2 regions of the Dietzia sp. NPDC055343 genome follow, and region 2 is predicted to be linked to the other one. Evidence: riboswitches for the same ligand, from Rfam matches in the RefSeq annotation. Region 2 holds a riboswitch; the other holds the start of a gene.

Region 1 (4,415 bases), on a different contig from region 2:
TACACCCGAGAGCGGCGTCGCAGTAGCGACCGGTCGGGGAACGCCAACATCAGGGTGCATTCGCGTTGGTCAAGCCCCTAGTAGTGGTGTAACTCGTTTCTGATCCTTCGCTGGAGGTCAGGCGGGTAGTTGCATCAGTGGATCGGCGGTCGCCTCCGCTTGAGAGCTGGTGTGGGGGTTGGTGGTCAGTGTGAGTCTGCAGCGGCTGAGGACTTCGAGGCCGAGGTAGCGGCGGCCTTCGGCCCATTCGTCGGTCTGCTCGGCCAGCACGGCGCCGATGAGGCGGACGATGGCATCACGGTTGGGGAAGATGCCCACGACGTCCGTGCGGCGGCGGATCTCGCGGTTGAGCCGCTCGGTGGGGTTGTTGGACCAGATCTGTCGCCAGACGTCGTCCGGGAAACCGGTGAAGGCGAGCAGGTCCTCCCGGGCGTCCCCGAGGTGGTCGGCGACCTCAGGCAGTCGTCCGTCGGTGTACTCCAGGAGCCGGTCGAACCGCTCATGCACCGCGGTGGCGGTGGGTTGGTCATACACGCTGTGCAGCATCGCCTTCACTGCAGGCCACATGGACTTGGGGCACACGGCCATGAGGTTGGCGGCGTAGTGGGTGCGGCAGCGCTGCCAGGCGGCTCCGGGCAGGTTCGCCGCGATCGCCTCGACGAGCCCGGCGTGGGCGTCGGAGGTCACCAGCCGAACGCCGCCCAGGCCGCGGGCCACGAGGTCGGCGAAGAAGGTGTTCCACGACGATTTGGTCTCGCTGGTGGCGACCTGCATGCCGAGGACTTCGCGGTGGCCGTCGCCGCCTGTGCCGGTGGCCAGCAGGACCGAGGCCTTGACGACCTGCTTGTTCTCTCGGACCTTTATCGTCAGCGCGTCGGCGGTGACGAAGGTGAACGGGCCAGCCTCGTCCAGGTGCCGGTGGCGGAACGCGGCGACCTGCTCGTCCAGGTCGGCGGCCATGCGCGAGACCTGGGACTTGGACAGTGAGTCGATGCCCAGGGTCTTGACCAGCTTGTCCATCCGGCGGGTGGAGACCCCGGCGAGGTAGCAGTCCGCCACGACCGTGATCAGCGCGGACTCGGCTCGCTTGCGGCGCTCGAGCAGCCACTCCGGGAAGTAGGAACCCGAGCGCAGCTTCGGGACGGCGACGTCGACGGTGCCGACCCGAGTGTCCAGGGGGCGGTGGCGGTAACCGTTGCGGCGGTTGGTGCGCTCGGCGGTGCGGGCGTTCCATTCGGCGCCGCAGACGCTGTCGGCGTCGGCCGAGAGCAGGGCGTTGATCATGGTCTGCAGCAGCTCGCGCATGAGATCCGGGGATGCGTCGGCGAGGGCTTGGCCAAGCAGGCCGGCGGGGTCGACAATGTGAGGTGCGGTCATCGTTGTGGTTCCTCGAGGATTCTGTGGAAGGTTGACTCGAAGGATCACGCGGTGGCCGCTCTACATCCGTCAACGACACGGGCGTTGCTGACGATCTCGGCCACCGAGTTACACCACTCTATGGGGCACTACTGACAACGCCGAACAGTGAGTTCTCAGGGATGAGTGCATGTTCGTGCAGGTCAGCTTCGCAGCAACGTTTAGCGGGCTCGACCACGCAGCGGGGGCACCGGCTGCCCGACAGCATGCCAGCGGCGCGTGTCCGACAATTTTTCGGCCGATGAGGAGCGGCGGAGATTGCTCGTAGCACCTTGAACCCGCGCTTGGTGCGGAAGTTCCAACGCGTCGAGGCCTGGTAGAGCTTTGTAGCTGGCGGTAATCATGGTCCGGTGGCGCCCAATCACCACCCGATTAGTGCCCCGCAACTCAGGCTCCCAACGCTGTTACCAGGCCAATTCGCCCGCCCGAGCCATGAATCGCCGTCAACTTGTGGAACTCAGGTCAGATCGGGATGCCGATCCGCCGAGGGATCCGACTCTGTCGTGATCGTGCGCCGCTTACCCCGCACAATGCCGCAGATGCGCATCAGGCGGGCGACCTGGTCCCGTCCGACGTCGCGACCCCGCCGGCGCAGGCTGTGCCACAGCCCCGAGCACCCCGTACAGGCCGCGCTGGTAGTGGAACAGGCAGAACACTTCGTGGGCGGCGTACGCGTCATCCAGCTCGACCTCTGTGGACGGCGCGGCCGAGCGGGCGTATTAGGTGCTCTCCGGAGATCTCCGATGCCGTGCTCGGTGCGCACGCGGCAAATCTGCTCGACCCCGAATCGTCCCTTGCGGACGTCGATGTAGACGGGCGATCAGGTAAGTCTGCGGTCGAGCTCCGCCGCTGCGACAACGCCGACGCGTTCTTGAGAATCTCATTCGCCCGGCGCAGCTCGACGTTCTCCCGCTTGAGTCGCCGGACTTCCGCGGACTCGGCGGTCGACTCCGGCGACGAAGGGTGAGATCCCGCCTCGATCCAGTTCCGCAGGGTCGCCGGGTTCACTCCCATCAGGGACCCGACATGGGTTCCAGTCTTCCTTGTTAGATCGGAACCCTCCGACAGATCCAGGGAGGTTCACTCCATGGCGGACCGGAGCTCGCCTGTCGTTGACGTCGACCAGCGCGTCCCTGCGTTCAGACGATGGTGTCGTAGTGCGCGGTTATGGTGGCCGTGCTTCATGAGTTGCCGTCCCGAGGCTCCGGCTGGGCGGTGCGCCAACCCCGCGTTCACGGGTGGCCCGGATGACGAAGCGGCCCGGTACCGGCCGGTACTTGGCAAGAGCGCCTCCAGCCGGAGGCTTCCAGTAAGGAGCCGCCCCCAATGTCACACGAACCCTTGTCATCCGCGGGAGGCGCGTGCGGGTCCTACCGCGCCGGCCACCGAGTGCACTTCATCCAGGCCCGGAAATCGATCGAAGCGGATCAACCGCTCCACGACGTGTTCGTACGGATTCGCCCCGACGGGTTGGTCGAGTTGAACGGCGACGGCCTGGAGGCCATCGTGTGGAACCACGCGGTCGACCGGCTGAGCCGACTCTCTGTCGGTGGCGTGACCGTCGGCCAGTGGCGTCCGCGATTCCGGATCCTCAGCGTGGGCGGTCGACTGTTCAGCTTCGTGGCGGCCGATGCGCGAACGTCGTGCGAGCCTGCGTGCGGAGCTGTATGAACTCGGTCGGATAGCGCCAGAGATGCGGTGAGATTCAGAGCTTTCTCACCGCTGTCGGGGGCGAGGTTGTCGTCGTCGTCATTTTCTACTCGGTCGGTGACACCTGCCCATCTCGCCCGGCCTTGGTCAGCCGCGCTTACCCGCCCGTGTCGGGGTCGCGGATCCAGGTGCGCGTTCCGGCCTTTGGCGGCCCCGCGCGGCGAGCGCTGTGGCGTTGATCGGTGAACTCGGTCGTCCCGCCGAAGGCGTACTTGTGGGCGCGCTCGGGGTGTTCGCCGGGCAGGATCGAGGCGTCCTGTTCCATCCAGTAGGCCTGGTCGCCCACATCGGGCTCGTTGCCGACCTCCCACCACGTCACCCCGTACGGTTCGGGGTGGCCGTGCTCTGCCCGCAGGTCCGCCCAGGGGCTGGTGCCGACGGGGGCGTTCATGTAGCTCACCCAGTCCGCCGCCTCCTGCGGGGTGGCGGTGGCGAAGTTCACCACCATCGTGGTCTCGGCGCCCATCTGCTCGACCAGCGCCATGTGCTCGTCGGGCCCGATGGTGCTGTCCAGCGGGGCACCGTCGCCGCCGCCGGTCTGGCAGCCGCGGTCCTCACGCGGCCCGATCGCCCGTTTCCACCGGAAGGTGTTGGCCACCGTGCCGCCGGGATAGCGCAGCATGCTGATCCCCGCGGATCGGGCGCTGTCGACGAGTCCCTGCTGCGGCTCGCGGTCGGGGGTGAACGTGCCGAACGGGTGCCGGTGGTTGGCGCCGAAGAGCCCCTCGGAGACCACCCGGTCGGTGGGTTCGGCGTCCACGACGACCGTGCTTTGCCGGACGCCGGAGTAGACCAGGACCGCCGCGACGAGTCCGGTGAGGAGGACGACGACGACAACGGCGACCAGGCGTGACCGTCGTTGAGCCATACCGGTCATCCTGACATCGTTCACGCGTCCTCGGAGCGTGCGTGAACGACGCCGGATGTCATTCAGACATCGCCGCCGCGTTATCGTCGTCGACCCCCGGGGTCCACACCAAGCGGTGACATTCCCGCCCCGGGGACCACTGACCGGAACGGCATGATCAGACGTGAGATCGTCACACCGCTGAGTAGATCGCCTCGAGGTAGTCGTTCGGTCGCGCGGCCCCGACGAGCTCGGGCGACATCTTGTTCATCACATAGGCGACGGTGATCCCGCGGTCCAGGTCCGCCGTGACGACCGAGCCGCCGTATCCGGTCCACCAGCACACCCTGCCCGAAGGCACCCCGGGCATGGACGCGCTCGGTAGTGCCCACCCGAGCCCGAAGCGGATCGGGGCGCCGAGAACCCGGTCTGTGCCGTCGGC
Region 2 (4,415 bases):
GGGTGGCGAGGATCTGCGGGCGGGCGAGCGCCGCCAACTCCTCGCGCGCCCTGACCACGACGCCCACCGTGGGTTCGGGGACGACGACGAGGATGGCCACCACGGTCGCGGCCCCGATCACTCCGACAGCGAGAAACGCGGACTCCCAGCCCGCGGCCTCCCCGAGCCAGGTGGCCACGGGCACGCCGATCACGTTCGCCACGGACAGACCGAGCAGCACCTGGGCCACGGCCCGCGCCTGCTTGCCGGCCCCGGCGAGAGAGGCCGCGACCAGTGAGGCGACGCCGAAGTACGCGCCGTGCGGGATGCCGGCGAGGAAGCGTGCGGCGACCAGCGTTTCGAGGGTGGGCGCGAACGCGGCGACCACGTTGCCCGCCGTGAACAGCCCCATCAGGACCATGAGCAGGGTCCGCCTCCGCCAGCGGGAGGTCCACACCGTCAGCAGCGGGGCGCCCACCACCACACCGAGGGCGTAGGCGGAGATGACGGTGCCGGCCTGCGGCTCGGAGATGTCGAAGCTGTCCGCGATCGAGCGGAGCAGGCCCATCGCGGCGAACTCGGTGACGCCGATGCCGAACCCGCCCAGCGCGAGGGCGAGAATCGCGAGCTGGACGCGGGCGGGCGAGAAACCGGGGTGTTCGGCGACGGGCTGGGGCACCGCAGCAGGTTACGCCGCGTGCCGGGTGGCTCCCGTGACGGTCAACCCGTTCAGGGGGCGGCGAATGCTGCCGGGGTCCCTGACGCCGGTAAGGGCGCCGTACGCATGAGCCGGCGCCCGCCCCAGACCAACACGAACGTGGTGATGTACATGACGATGCTGTAGACCGCCGCGGCGAGACCGACCTCCTCGATGCCGATCACGGTGAACGCGATGAGCATCGTGAGCGTGGTGTTCTTGATCCCGAGCTCGACAGCGATCGCGATCTGCTCGGCGCGGCCCAGGCGGCAGACCCAGGCGACCAGGCCACCCAGGATGATCACCGCGACATTGAGGACGATCACCGCGGGGCCGACCGAGGCGACCAGGTCGACGATGCGGTCGCGCTCCCCCAGCACGATGCCCACGATGAGTGCCACCAGGACGACGAGCCCGACGACGCCGACGAACCGCTCGATCCGGTCAGCCAGCGCCGGCTTGCGGGCTCGCAGGAGCATGCCCAGTGCGACGGGGATGAGGATGACGCCCAGCAGGAGCCCGAAGGTCTGGCCGAGCGGGACCGTCACGTCGTATTCGGTGGCACCGGGGATGACACGAGCTCCGATGTCGAACCACAGCGGCAGCGTGAGGATCACCGCGACCGACGCGATGGCGGTGAGGATGATCGACAGCGCGACGCTGCCGCGGGCCAGGTAGGTGATGAGATTCGATGTGGCGCCGCCGGGTGAGGCGGCCACGAGGATCACGCCGAGCGCGAGCAGTGGCGAGAGGTCGAAGATCATGGTGACCCCGACGCCCACGAGCGGCACGAGGATCAACTGGGCGACCAGGCCGACGATGGTGGCCCACGGCGCCCTGGCCTGGACCGCGAAGTCCTCCTTGGTCAGGCTCAGGCCGATGCCGACCATGATGATCGCCAGCGCGATGGGTAGGCCGATCTCGATCAGGGGACTCTGGTCCACGGGGTCTCCTCCGGTCCTCGGTCCGTCGACGGAAGGGCCGCCTGTGATCTGGACCACTGACCGGTGACGATATCCCACGTCCGGGGGCCGCGGTGCCCGAACTCCGGCCTACGGGCTGGGACCAGTCAGCCGGTCACGTAGCCCCTCGTTGCGGGCGGTAAACGGCCTAGGCTAGCCTGACCCCAGGTCATGAGTTCCAGCGACAAGCCCCGGCTCGCTGGACGGCAACCCTCCACCGCGGTGGGGTGCCCCGGGAGACGACCTGGCCCACACCACATACGGTGGCAGGCAAGCGCGGGTCCGTTGTCCTTCAGCGGCCGGACCCTCTGACGAGAGGAGGGGCCAGGCCCCTATGACATACGACAACAGCAATCCAGACTGGGCCTTCGAGACGCGCCAAATTCACGCAGGTCAGCCCGTCGACTCCGACACCGGCGCCCGCAACCTGCCGATCTACCAGACCACCTCGTACGTCTTCGCGGACGCCGAGCAGGCCGCCAACCGGTTCGCCCTGTCCGAGATGGGCCCCATCTACACGCGCATCACCAACCCGACCGTCGCCGCGGTCGAGGCGCGTATCGCTTCCCTCGAGGGCGGCGTCGCCGCGACCATGTTCGCCTCGGGACAGGCCGCCGAGACCGCGGCGATCCAGTCGATCCTCCAGGCCGGCGGACACGTCGTGGCCTCGCCCCGCCTCTACGGCGGTACCGATGCCCTGCTGCGCCACACCCTGCCCAAGTACGGCATCGAGACCACGTTCGTCGAGAACCCGGACGATCCCGAGTCGTGGCAGGCCGCCGTCCGGCCCAACACGCGCGCGTTCTACGCCGAGACGATCTCCAACCCGCTCAACGACGTGCTCGACATCCCGGCCATCGCCGAGATCGCTCACCGCAACCAGGCGCCGCTCATCGTGGACAACACGACGGCCACCCCGTACCTGGTCCGTCCCCTGGAGCTGGGCGCCGACGTCGTCGTCATCTCCGCCACCAAGTACCTCGGCGGCCACGGCTCCTCGCTGGCCGGCGTCCTGGTCGACGGCGGCTCCTTCGACTGGCGCGCGCAGCGCGACGGCGAGGACCTCTACCCGTCCTTCACCACCCCGGACCCCGCCTACCACGGCGCCGTCTACGCCGACCTCGGCGCGCCGGCCCTGGCGCTCAAGGCCCGCGTCACACTGCTGCGTGACACCGGCGCCGCGCCGAGCCCGTTCAACGCCTGGGCCATCGCGCAGGGCATCGACACCCTGAGCCTGCGCGTCGAGCGGCACGTGTCCAACGCGCAGACGATCGCCGAGTGGCTCGAGGCCCGCAGCGACGTCGCGTCGGTCTCCTACGCCGGCCTGGCGTCCTCGCCCTGGAACGCCATCCAGAAGAAGATCTCCCCCAAGGGCGCCGGCGCGATCGTCACATTCGAGCTGACCGCCCCCGAGGGCGCGTCCGACGAGGACCTCAAGAAGCGGGCCTGGTCGTTCATCGACGCGCTCAAGCTGCACTCCTGCCTCGTCAACATCGGTGACGTGCGGTCGCTGGTGAGCCACCCGGCCACCACGACCCACTCGCAGGGCACCCCGGAATCCAACGCCAACGCCGGGGTGTCCATCTCCAGCATCCGCCTGTCGGTGGGCATCGAGGCCGTCGAGGACATCATCGCCGACCTCGAGCTCGGGTTCGCCGCGATCTCCTGATCTCACGCGCCCATGGTCTCCGCCTCCGATCCGCTCGCGCTGCTACCTCCGGGTGACGGCACCCTCGGCCACGTCGCCATCGGCGACCTCACGCTGGTCACGGGTGTCGTCCTCCCGGCGGTGACGCTCGCGGTGCAGCGGTGGGGGCGGGTCAATGAGGATCGATCCAACGTGGTGCTCGTCGAGCACGCGTTGACCGGCGACTCGCACGTCGTGGGGCCGGTCGACTCACTGCACCCCACCCCGGGCTGGTGGAACGGGCTGGTGGGGCCCGGACTGCCGCTGGACACCAACCGCTACTGCGTGGTGTCCGTCAACGTCCTGGGTGGGTGCCGTGGGTCGACCGGGCCGAGCTCACTGCACCCCGACGGCCACTACTGGGGCGCCCGCTTCCCCGCCGTCTCCGTGCGGGACATGGTCACCTCCGAGCGGATGCTCGCCGACCTGCTGGGCATCGAGCGTTGGGCTGCGGTGATCGGCGGGTCGATGGGTGGGGCCCGCACGCTCGAGTGGATGATCACCCATCCCGAGCGTGTCCGCGCGGCCTGCGTCCTGGCCGTGGGCGCGCGCGCGTCGGCGGATCAGATCGGCATCCAGACGGCACAGATCATGGCCGTCACCTCCGACCCCCACTGGCAGCAGGGTGGCTATCACGGCACCGGTCGCACGCCGGTGACCGGTCTGGGCATCGCCCGCCGCATCGCCCACCTGTCGTACCGCGGCGAGGTGGAGCTCGACGAACGCTTTTCCAACCGGCCCCAGCCCGGTGAGAATCCGCGCGCCGAGGACCTGTCAATGTCCGGTCGCTTCGCCGTGCAGTCGTACCTCGACCACCAGGCCGGCAAGCTCGTCTCCCGCTTCGACGCCTGCACCTATGTGCTGCTGACCGACGCGCTCAACCGTCACGACGTGGGCCTAGACCGCGGGGGCGTCGAGGAGGCACTGCACTCCTGCCCGGTGCCGTGTGTGATCGGCGGCGTGACCACCGACCGGCTCTACCCGCTGCGTCAGCAGGAGGAGCTGGCCGCGCTGCTGCCGGGCGCCGATCCCCTCGTGGTGATCGAGAGCCCCGCCGGGCACGACGGATTCCTCACCGAGGACGACGTGG

Evidence for each region. A riboswitch is a leader RNA that binds a small molecule or an ion and turns the genes downstream of it on or off. The one in region 2 is predicted to bind S-adenosylmethionine.
Region 1: another riboswitch for S-adenosylmethionine. It lies ahead of ACWIE7_RS14490 (hypothetical protein); the one in region 2 lies ahead of ACWIE7_RS13415 (O-acetylhomoserine aminocarboxypropyltransferase/cysteine synthase family protein).

What each region holds. Positions count from the first base shown of each region.
Region 1 covers NZ_JBSHMJ010000033.1:7,151-11,565, reverse strand. Annotated here, with positions in the region: gene ACWIE7_RS14495 (IS256 family transposase) at 118-1,377, opposite strand; SAM riboswitch class IV at 2,596-2,709, shown strand; gene ACWIE7_RS14490 (hypothetical protein) at 2,743-3,087, shown strand; gene ACWIE7_RS14485 (hypothetical protein) at 3,224-4,003, opposite strand; gene ACWIE7_RS14480 (serine hydrolase domain-containing protein) at 4,167-4,415, opposite strand, start outside.
Region 2 covers NZ_JBSHMJ010000028.1:1,721-6,135, reverse strand. Annotated here, with positions in the region: gene ACWIE7_RS13425 (MFS transporter) at 1-601, opposite strand, end outside; gene ACWIE7_RS13420 (bile acid:sodium symporter family protein) at 709-1,620, opposite strand; SAM riboswitch class IV at 1,806-1,921, shown strand; gene ACWIE7_RS13415 (O-acetylhomoserine aminocarboxypropyltransferase/cysteine synthase family protein) at 1,973-3,307, shown strand; gene metX (homoserine O-acetyltransferase MetX) at 3,320-4,415, shown strand, end outside.